Regions from separate parts of the Pantoea sp. S-LA4 genome, predicted to be linked through region 1. Evidence: predicted binding sites of a transcription regulator. Region 1 holds the regulator's gene; each other region holds the start of a gene.

Evidence for each region. Region 1 encodes LexA, which represses DNA repair genes until DNA is damaged. Its sites were predicted from a motif close to TNCTGTATGTACATACAGNA; they were not measured.
Region 2: the regulator LexA is predicted to act here: its motif matches at 1,254-1,273, upstream of ACX3P5_RS07610 (metal-dependent hydrolase).
Region 3: the regulator LexA is predicted to act here: its motif matches at 1,976-1,995, upstream of dinG (ATP-dependent DNA helicase DinG).

The regions. Positions count from the first base shown of each region.
Region 1 covers NZ_JBTLRC010000002.1:37,553-40,670, forward strand. Annotated here, with positions in the region: gene plsB (glycerol-3-phosphate 1-O-acyltransferase PlsB) at 1-1,304, opposite strand, end outside; gene ACX3P5_RS01075 (diacylglycerol kinase) at 1,433-1,801, shown strand; gene lexA (transcriptional repressor LexA) at 1,908-2,522, shown strand; gene dinF (MATE family efflux transporter DinF) at 2,624-3,118, shown strand, end outside.
Region 2 covers NZ_JBTLRC010000002.1:1,449,295-1,452,412, reverse strand. Annotated here, with positions in the region: gene kduI (5-dehydro-4-deoxy-D-glucuronate isomerase) at 1-374, shown strand, start outside; gene kduD (2-dehydro-3-deoxy-D-gluconate 5-dehydrogenase KduD) at 391-1,152, shown strand; gene ACX3P5_RS07610 (metal-dependent hydrolase) at 1,296-1,886, shown strand; gene ACX3P5_RS07605 (L-cystine transporter) at 2,039-3,118, shown strand, end outside.
Region 3 covers NZ_JBTLRC010000002.1:1,004,741-1,007,858, forward strand. Annotated here, with positions in the region: gene ACX3P5_RS05585 (MerR family transcriptional regulator) at 1-668, opposite strand, end outside; gene ACX3P5_RS05590 (XRE family transcriptional regulator) at 819-1,382, shown strand; gene ACX3P5_RS05595 (GNAT family N-acetyltransferase) at 1,379-1,897, shown strand; gene dinG (ATP-dependent DNA helicase DinG) at 2,023-3,118, shown strand, end outside.

The sequences.
Region 1 (3,118 bases):
GTCCCGACTTCCATCACGTGCTCATAACCGATGTAAATCGGCACCAGGGTAATCGGGCGATTACCGCCGCGCAGCATCGCCTGCAGGGTCATCGCTAAGGTCCCGGTTTTCGGATCGAGCAGACGACCAGTGCGGGAACGACCGCCTTCAACAAAGTATTCCACCGAATAGCCGCGGGTGAACAACTCGCCGAGATACTCACGGAACACCGTGGCATACAGCTTGTTGCCTTTAAAGGTACGACGAATAAAGAACGCGCCCAGACGACGGAAGATCGGTCCGGCTGGCCAGAAGTTGAGGTTGATACCGGCGGCAATGTGCGGCGGCACCAGTCCCTGATGATAGAGCACGTAAGAGAGCAGCAGGTAATCCATGTGGCTGCGATGGCACGGCACGTAGACGATTTCATGTCCATCCTGCGCCAGCTGACGCACTTTTTCGCCGCCGTTAACGTTGATGCCCTGATAGAGACGGCTCCAGAGCCAGCCCATCACGCGATCCGTCACGCGGATCGCTTCATAGGAGAAGTTCGCCGCAATCTCTTCCATCATCTCAACCGCATTCTGCTGCGCTTTTTCATGGGAGATTTTTTTGCTGCGGGCTTCATCTTCGACGGCTTTTTCAATCGCTTTGGACTGCAACAGGCGATTAAACAGATCCTGACGTGCCGGTAAACGCGGGCCAACCGCCGCCAGACGCTGACGGGCAAAGTGAATGCGCGCCACCCGGGCCAGTTTCTGGGCGATCGATTTGTCGGTGCCGTGCTCGGTCGCCATGCGGCGCAGCGAAACGGTCGGCGAGAAACGGACAAAACTGTCGCGTCCGTGCCAGATCACCGCAAAGAACTTTTGCACGCCGTTCAGTACCCGCAGGTGCGGTGCATCTTCGCCCTGAACCTCACGGCCTGGCGCACGACCAAACATCACCGTCACCGGCAGCATCTGGATATCCAGTTTGGGGTTATTGCGATGCAGGTCGAGATAATCGTGAAAAATCTTCACCGATTCGACGCTGGGCACAAAATAGGGGAAGACGCGCGGGCCATCGTGGATAAAAACGTGGCGCGGCAGCAGTGAACCATCAATCTCCAGCGGAGAGAGCGGGTCGGGCAGATGATGCCGCAGGCACTGCGCACGTAAAGTCAGTAAGTCGGCCTTCGAATCGTAAGGCAGAACGTACATAATGGGCCGGGTCGGGTCCAGACCATGTTCAGAAACGGGATCGGCCGGAATGGCCTTACTCTTTACCAAAAACGACAGTGGTAAATTCAGTAATTTGTAATAAAGTTTACGCCAACCTGACATAGACAACATGAAGCCTCTTGTTAGCAAAGCGCCGCAAGCATACCAGAAAGCGCAGCGAAGATCTGTGGTGGTGCCAATTGCACGCAGCCCAGACATTGACGTCAATCCGATGAAAGGGTTCCACCAATATGGCAAATAATGCCACCGGTCTTGTAAGAATTGTGAAAGCCGCAGGTTACTCATGGCAGGGCCTGCGTGCCGCCTGGCAGCATGAAGCGGCTTTTCGGCAGGAAGCGCTGGCCGCGCTGGTCGCCATTATTGTGGCCTGCTGGCTGGATGTCGATATCGTCTCGCGCATCCTGATGATCGGCGCTGTGGTGCTGGTAGTCATCGTTGAAATCCTCAATAGCGCCATCGAGGCGGTTGTGGATCGTATCGGTCAGGAGCGCCATCCGTTAGCCGGTCGGGCAAAAGATATGGGCTCGGCAGCGGTGCTGATCAGTATCTTACTGGCACTGTTTGTCTGGATCGCGCTGCTCTGGACACATTTGCGATAACCCTTCCACAACGCGCCATCTGGCGCGTTTTTGCCTGAGAATCGGTTTCCATTTCGCCAATACCTGTATATACTCACAGCGACTGTATAAACAACCAGGGGGCGGGATGAAAGCATTAACCAGCAGGCAGCAGCAGGTCTATGACCTGATTCGCGACCATATTACTCAAACGGGCATGCCGCCTACGCGTGCAGAAATTGCCGCGCAGCTGGGTTTCCGCTCGCCGAATGCGGCAGAAGAGCATCTTAAAGCGCTGGCACGTAAAGGGGTGATTGAGATTGTCTCTGGCGCCTCGCGCGGTATCCGTCTGTTAATGGAAGAAGAGGCCTCTGAAGGTCTGCCGTTAATTGGCCGGGTCGCTGCCGGTGAGCCGATCATGGCGCAGGAACATATCGAAACTCATTACAAAGTCGATCCGGGCCTGTTCAAACCCTCTGCCGACTTCCTGCTGCGCGTCAGCGGAATGTCGATGAAAGATATCGGGATTATGGATGGCGACCTGCTCGCGGTGCATAAAACCCAGGATGTCCGTAACGGCCAGGTTGTCGTGGCCCGCATTGATGATGAAGTGACGGTGAAACGCTGGAAAAAGCAGGGCGCTATCGTGCATCTCCTGCCGGAAAACAGCGACTTTGATCCGATCGTCGTCGATACGCGCGCGCAGTCACTGACCGTTGAAGGTCTGGCGGTGGGTGTGGTTCGCAACGGCGAGTGGCTCTGAGCCTGATATAACCGCGCATTCGTAGCGTCTGATGCTATTCTGTCGGCCCTAATTTTGTCGCTGCAGCTCCCCTCTCTGCAGCGCTGAGCACGGAACTGCGAATGCGTTTTTTAACGGCTACCGACAAAAAACTCTGGCGGCTCGCGCTGCCGATGATCCTTTCTAACATCACCGTACCCTTACTGGGTGTGGTCGATACCGCTGTCATTGGTCATCTCGACAGCCCGGTCTATCTTGGCGGGGTGGCGGTCGGGACGACAGTCACCAGTTTCCTCTTCATGCTGTTGCTGTTCCTGCGAATGAGTACCACTGGCCTGACGGCGCAGGCATTCGGCGCGGGCGATAAAACGGCACTGGCACGCGCGCTGACCCAGCCTTTAATCATTGCGCTGCTGGCTGGCGTGCTGTTCATCTGTCTGCGTACCCCCATCACCCGCCTGGCGACCTCTCTGATTGGCGGCGATCCCAAGGTTCTGCAACAGGCGACGCTGTTTATTCAGATCCGCTGGCTGAGTGCGCCTGCCACGCTGGCAAACCTGGTGATCCTTGGCTGGCTGCTCGGTGTGCAGTATGCGCGGGCACCGGTCATCCTGCTG
Region 2 (3,118 bases), 1.4 Mb from region 1:
CCGCCACCTCTAACCGCCGCACCATCAATAAATTTATCGTGCCGGATGTCCTTCCCACCTGTCAGCTCACTATGGGCTTAACCAAACTGGAGGAAGGCAGCCTGTGGAACACCATGCCGTGTCACACCCATGAACGCCGCATGGAGGTTTATTTCTATTTCGACATGAGCGAGGAGAGCGCGGTATTCCACATGATGGGCGAGCCGCAGCAAACCCGTCATCTGCTGGTGCATAACGAGCAGGCGGTGATCTCGCCCAGCTGGTCAATCCATGCGGGTGTTGGTACGCAGCGCTACACCTTTATCTGGGGCATGGTGGGCGAAAATCAGGTCTTTGATGACATGGACCACGTCAAAATCAGCGAACTGCGCTGAGCAGAGGAGAAATATCATGGTACTGAATGCGTTTAGCCTGGAAGGTAAAGTGGCGCTGGTGACCGGCTGTAACACCGGTTTAGGACAAGGTATGGCGCTGGGCCTGGCGCAGGCGGGATGCGACATTGTCGGCGTTAACCGCGACGGTCCGGACGAGACCCAAAGCAAAGTAGAAGCGCTGGGCCGCCGTTTCTGGCCGATACAGGCGGATCTGATGAAAACGGAGGTGGTCGGCTCAGTGGTTGAGCAGGCGCTGGCCGCAGCCGGTAAAATCGACATTCTGGTGAATAACGCCGGGATTATCCGACGCGAGGATGCACTCAATTTCAGCGAACAGGACTGGGATGATGTGATGAATCTCAACAGCAAAAGTCTGTTCTTTCTGTCACAGCAGGTTGCCCGGCAGTTTATTGCCCAGGGTAACGGCGGCAAGATCATTAACATCGCGTCGATGCTCTCCTTCCAGGGCGGGATTCGCGTTCCGTCTTACACCGCGTCAAAAAGTGCCGTGATGGGGCTGACCCGTCTGATGGCCAACGAGTGGGCGAAGCATGGCATTAACGTTAACGCCATTGCGCCCGGCTACATGGCGACCAATAACACCGAACAGTTACGCAGCGACGAGGCACGCAGCGAAGAGATACTTGGCCGTATTCCGGCAGGTCGCTGGGGCGTGCCGGATGACATGATGGGGCCGGTGGTGTTCCTCGCGTCCGCCGCGTCTGACTATGTTAATGGCTATACGCTGGCGGTAGATGGCGGCTGGCTGGCACGCTGATCAATCTGGCGGGCAATGCGCGATGCTTGTCCGCCTTTAATGCGTAATTATTAACGCTTCGTTACAGCGTCACATGTTCTCATTCACTGGATAAATCCCTATACTGGATGCATCGACAGTTTTCTTTGCAGCCAGGTTCCATCATGACGGCCGAGGGCCATATCATTTTCGCCATTGCGAGCGCCATATTTGCCAAACGTGCTGAACTTACGCCAGTGCTGGCGCAGGCAGACTGGTGGCATCTCGTTCCATCAGCCTTGCTGACCTGCCTGTTACCCGACATCGATCACCCGAAGTCGGTGCTGGGACAGCGGCTGCGCTGGCTCTCTCATCCGATTGCGCGCGCCTTTGGTCATCGCGGCTTTACCCACAGTTTGCTGGCGGTCGCCGCCGGGCTGTGGCTGTTCCAGATCAATCTGCCCAAAGAGTCCCCGATTCCGGCCGATGTGTTACAGGGGCTGACGCTGGGTTATCTCAGTCATATTGTCGCCGATATGCTGACGCCGGCGGGCGTCCCATTATTGTGGCCCTGCCGCTGGCGCTTCCGTCTCCCTATTCTGAAAAGTCAGAAAGGTAACCAGCTTGAGCGAGCGCTATGCCTCGGACTGGTCGGCTATGCGCTGTGGTTCCCGGTGGGTATGCCTTCGTTTGGTGCAAACGGCTGGCCGGCTCAGCTGTTCGATACCCTGCAAAACGGTGTTGGCCGGCTCATTTCCAGCCAGACTGCGCATTAAACCAACAAATTCAGGCAATAAGTTATAAAGCATTCCATTTGGATATAAGGTCTGCACCCTCTCCTGCTGCTAACATTCCCGCAGTCTTAATTCGTGATTAACATTATGCGGTTTTCCCGACGCGGAAAGCCGCATTACTCTGGAGTTTCAGTATGGACCTTCCCTTAACGCTTAACCTCGTCGCCTTTGTGGTGCTGCTGGTGTTGCTCTCGCGCTTTAGCCGCAACAACTGGAGCCTGTCAAAGAAAGTGCTGACCGGTCTGGTGATCGGCGTGCTGTTTGGCCTGGTGCTGCAGCTGATTTACGGTGAAAACAGCGCGGTGGTTAAAACTTCCATCAGCTGGTTTAACATCGTCGGTAATGGCTATGTTCAGCTGCTGCAGATGGTGGTGATGCCGCTGGTGTTTGTTTCAATTCTGAGTGCGGTTGCCCGGCTGCATAACGCCTCCTCGCTGGGTAAAATCAGCGTACTGACCATCGGCGTGCTGCTGTTCACCACCGCTATCTCCGCGCTGGTCGGCGTATTTGTCACCGGCCTGTTTGGTCTGAGCGCTGAAGGTCTGGTGCAGGGCGTGCAGGAAACGGCGCGTCTGAGCGCCATTCAGAGCAACTACGTCGGTAAGGTCGCTGACCTGAGCGTGCCGCAGCTGGTGCTCTCCTTTATTCCGAAAAATCCGTTTGCCGATCTCACCGGCGCTAACCCGACGTCGATCATCAGCGTCGTCATCTTCGCGGCCTTCCTCGGTGTGGCCGCGCTGCAACTGCTGAAAGATGATGAAGTCAAAGGTCAGCGTGTGCTGGTCGCGATCGACACGCTGCAGTCGTGGGTGATGAAGCTGGTTCGTTTAGTGATGAAGCTGACCCCCTACGGCGTGCTGGCCCTGATGACCAAAGTGGTGGCCGGTTCGAATCTGCAGGACATCATCAAACTGGGAAGCTTCGTGGTTGCCTCTTATCTTGGCCTGGCGATTATGTTTGGCGTCCACGCGCTGCTGCTGTCGGTGAACGGCATTAACCCGATGCGTTTCTTCCGCAAAGTGTGGCCGGTGATTACCTTCGCCTTTACCAGCCGCTCCAGCGCCGCCAGCATTCCGCTGAGCGTCGAGACGCAGACCCGTCGCCTTGGCGTACCGGAGTCGATTGCCAGCTTCTCGGCCTCTTTCGGTGCCACGATTGGTCAGAATGGCTGTGCCGGACTCTATCCGACCATGCTGGCGGTGATGGTTGCGCCA
Region 3 (3,118 bases), 970 kb from region 1:
CGACGGGTCAGTTTTTTTCCGGTAAACACAAACATATTCATGCCAGGAAACAGCTCCGGGCGCGGAACGTCGAGCGGTTCAGCCAGCACATCGATCCGCCAGCCGTGCTGCGACAGGCGCCAGCCTTCCAGCCAGATGCGGGTGCGGTCATCAATGCCCCAGCCGATAATCAGGGCATCTTTGCCCGCTTTTTTACGGCTGGCGGTCAGGCAGAACGCCACATAATCGATCAGCAAGCCATCCAGCAGGCTGCACATGGTACGGGCGGTGTTTTGATCAAGACTGAGCTTCTGACGCACCGGCATAAAAACGTGGTCAATCAGCGCATCGATCGGATGTTCGCGACCGATAGCCGCAATTTTGTTACGCAGTTTGGCGGGTCTGACATGGCGTAACACACTGATGAGTTCATCCTGCAGGGTGGTCCAGCCATCATGCGCATCGACATCACCCCCTTCCAGCAGCGCTTTAACTTTGCCGACTGGCACGCCGCTCTCGATCCAGCGCATGATCTCTTCAATACGCTGAACATCTTCTTCATCAAACTGACGATGCCCACCTTCGGTCCGTTGCGGCTTCAGTAAGCCATAACGTCTTTGCCAGGCGCGCAATGTCACTGGGTTTATGCCACAGCGCTCGGCGACGTCACCGATACTGTATAGGGTCATAAATTCCTCTTTATACTGATCTGAGTGGAATTACCATAACGAAGCAAACTAAGTTGTACAATACATTTTTGAATGTACAACTTGACCGCTGCGCCTTTTCTCAGCTATATCTCATATAAGAGAAATTATTCCCAATTATGAGAAGGTACTATGTCGGACCTGAACACCGAACAACGCCTGGCAGCGCGACTCGCGGAATTACGTCTGCAACGTGGCTGGTCGCTGGATGAGCTTGCAATCGCTACCGGGATCAGCCGTGCCTCATTATCACGCATTGAGCGAAGCGAGACCAGCCCCACTGCCGCATTGCTTAATCGCCTGTGTGTAGCCTACGGATTAACGATGTCGCGCCTGCTGAGTGAAGTGGAGGAGGATGCGAAGCTGCTGATCCCGTATGAGCAGCAGCCGGTATGGAGTGATGAAGCCAGTGGATTCCACCGGCGAAATGTGTCACCGCCTGTTACTCATTTTAGATGCGAATTGGTGGAGGGCAAATTACGGCCCGGTGCGCGTATCGATTATGACGCCCCGCCGATACAGAGTATGGAGCAGCACATCTGGCTACGTGAAGGCGGCCTGACCGTCAGCATGGCAAACCAGCAGTGGACCTTACGTCCGGGCGACTGTTTACGCTTTCACCTGACTGGCAAATCGGCCTTTGAAGCGCACCTGACCGAGGGCGCGCGCTATTTACTGGTGGTGGCAAAACCATGATCGACTATCAGATGCTCAGCGCGACACAGGCGCAGCAGCGCTTATCCGAACTTTGTGACGTGCTGCAGGGCTGCGTCGCGCAGGGGGCCAGCGTCGGATTTATTGATGCTGCCGATCAGCAGGCGATCCTGCGTTTCTGGCAGAATCGGATCTACAGCCTGGCAAGCGGCAATGACGAACTGTGGGTGGCGTGTCAGCACGGCGCGATCGTGGCGACGGTGATGATTAACAACAGCGCAATGCCCAACGGCCGTCATCGGGCGGAGATCAGCAAACTGCTGGTCCACCCGCGGGCGCGCCGCCAGGGGATTGCCCGTCAGCTGATGCAGCAGGCGGAACAGCGGGCGCGGCAGATGGGGAAAACGCTGCTGGTGCTGGATACGCGCAGCGGCGATGTCGCCAGCGATCTCTACCGTTCGCTCGACTGGCAGGTCGCCGGCTCGATACCCTTTTATGCCGAATCCACCACCGGCGAGCTGGATGCGACGACCTACATGTTTAAAGTGCTGAGCTGATCCGGCACCGAATACAATAAGAGACGGGATTTGGAACCGCAGACGAAAAAATCTGCCTGAAAGCTGACGTCGTCAGCATACTGTGTAAAAATACAGGCAATTTTTATGGTGTGGTAACAAACAAAATGGCCCTGACAGCAGCAGTAAAAAGCCAGATAGCGCAGTGGTATAAAGCGCTGCAGCAGCAGGTGCCCGATTTCATTCCGCGCGCCGCCCAGCGGCAGATGATTGCCGAAGTGGCAAAATGTCTGGCGGGCGATGATGCGCGCCATCTGGCGGTGGAAGCGCCAACCGGCGTGGGAAAAACCCTCTCTTATCTGATCCCCGGTATTGCAGCCAGCCGCGCTCAGGAAAAACGGCTGGTGATCAGCACCGCCAACGTCGCACTGCAGGATCAAATCTTCACCAAAGATCTGCCGCTGCTGAAAAAAATCATTCCCGATCTCACTTTTACCGCCGCCTTTGGTCGCGGCCGCTATGTCTGTCCGCGCAATCTGGCGGCGCTGGCGGCTGACGACGATCAGCAGGGCGATCTGCTGCTCTACCTGGATGATGACGCCATCAGCAGCACCAAAGAGGAGCAGACGCAGTGCGGCCGGTTGCAGAAAGCGCTGGACCGCTATCAGTGGGACGGCCTGCGCGATCACAGCGAGGAGAACGTCAGCGACAGCCTGTGGCAGCGGCTCTCCACCGACAAAGCCAGCTGCCTCGGCGCTCACTGCCGCTGGTATCGCGAATGCCCGTTTTTTGTGGCGCGGCGTGAAATCGAGCAGGTCGATGTGGTGGTAGCCAATCATGCGCTGGTGATGGCGGCGATGGAAAACGAATCGGTGCTGCCGCCGGCGAAGAATCTGATGCTGGTGCTGGATGAAGGCCATCATCTGCCGGAAGTGGCGCGGGACGCGCTGGAGATGAGCGCCGATATCACCCCAGGCTGGAGCAGCCTGCAGCTGGATCTGTTCATCAAGCTGGTAGAGAGCATCATGACTCAGATGCGGCCAAAATCGCCGCCGCCGCTGGCCAATCCGGAGCGGCTGAAAGCGCACTGCGAGGAGCTGCGTGAGCTGCTGACCATCATCAGCCAGGCGCTCAATCCGCTGTTGCCGCCGCACAATCAGCCGGGCGAATACCGCTTTGTACTGGGTGCGTTGCCGCAGGAGCTGCTGGACCTGTGCGCCCGGCTGTTCAAACTCAGCGATGCGCTGCGGGGCCTGAGCGAAG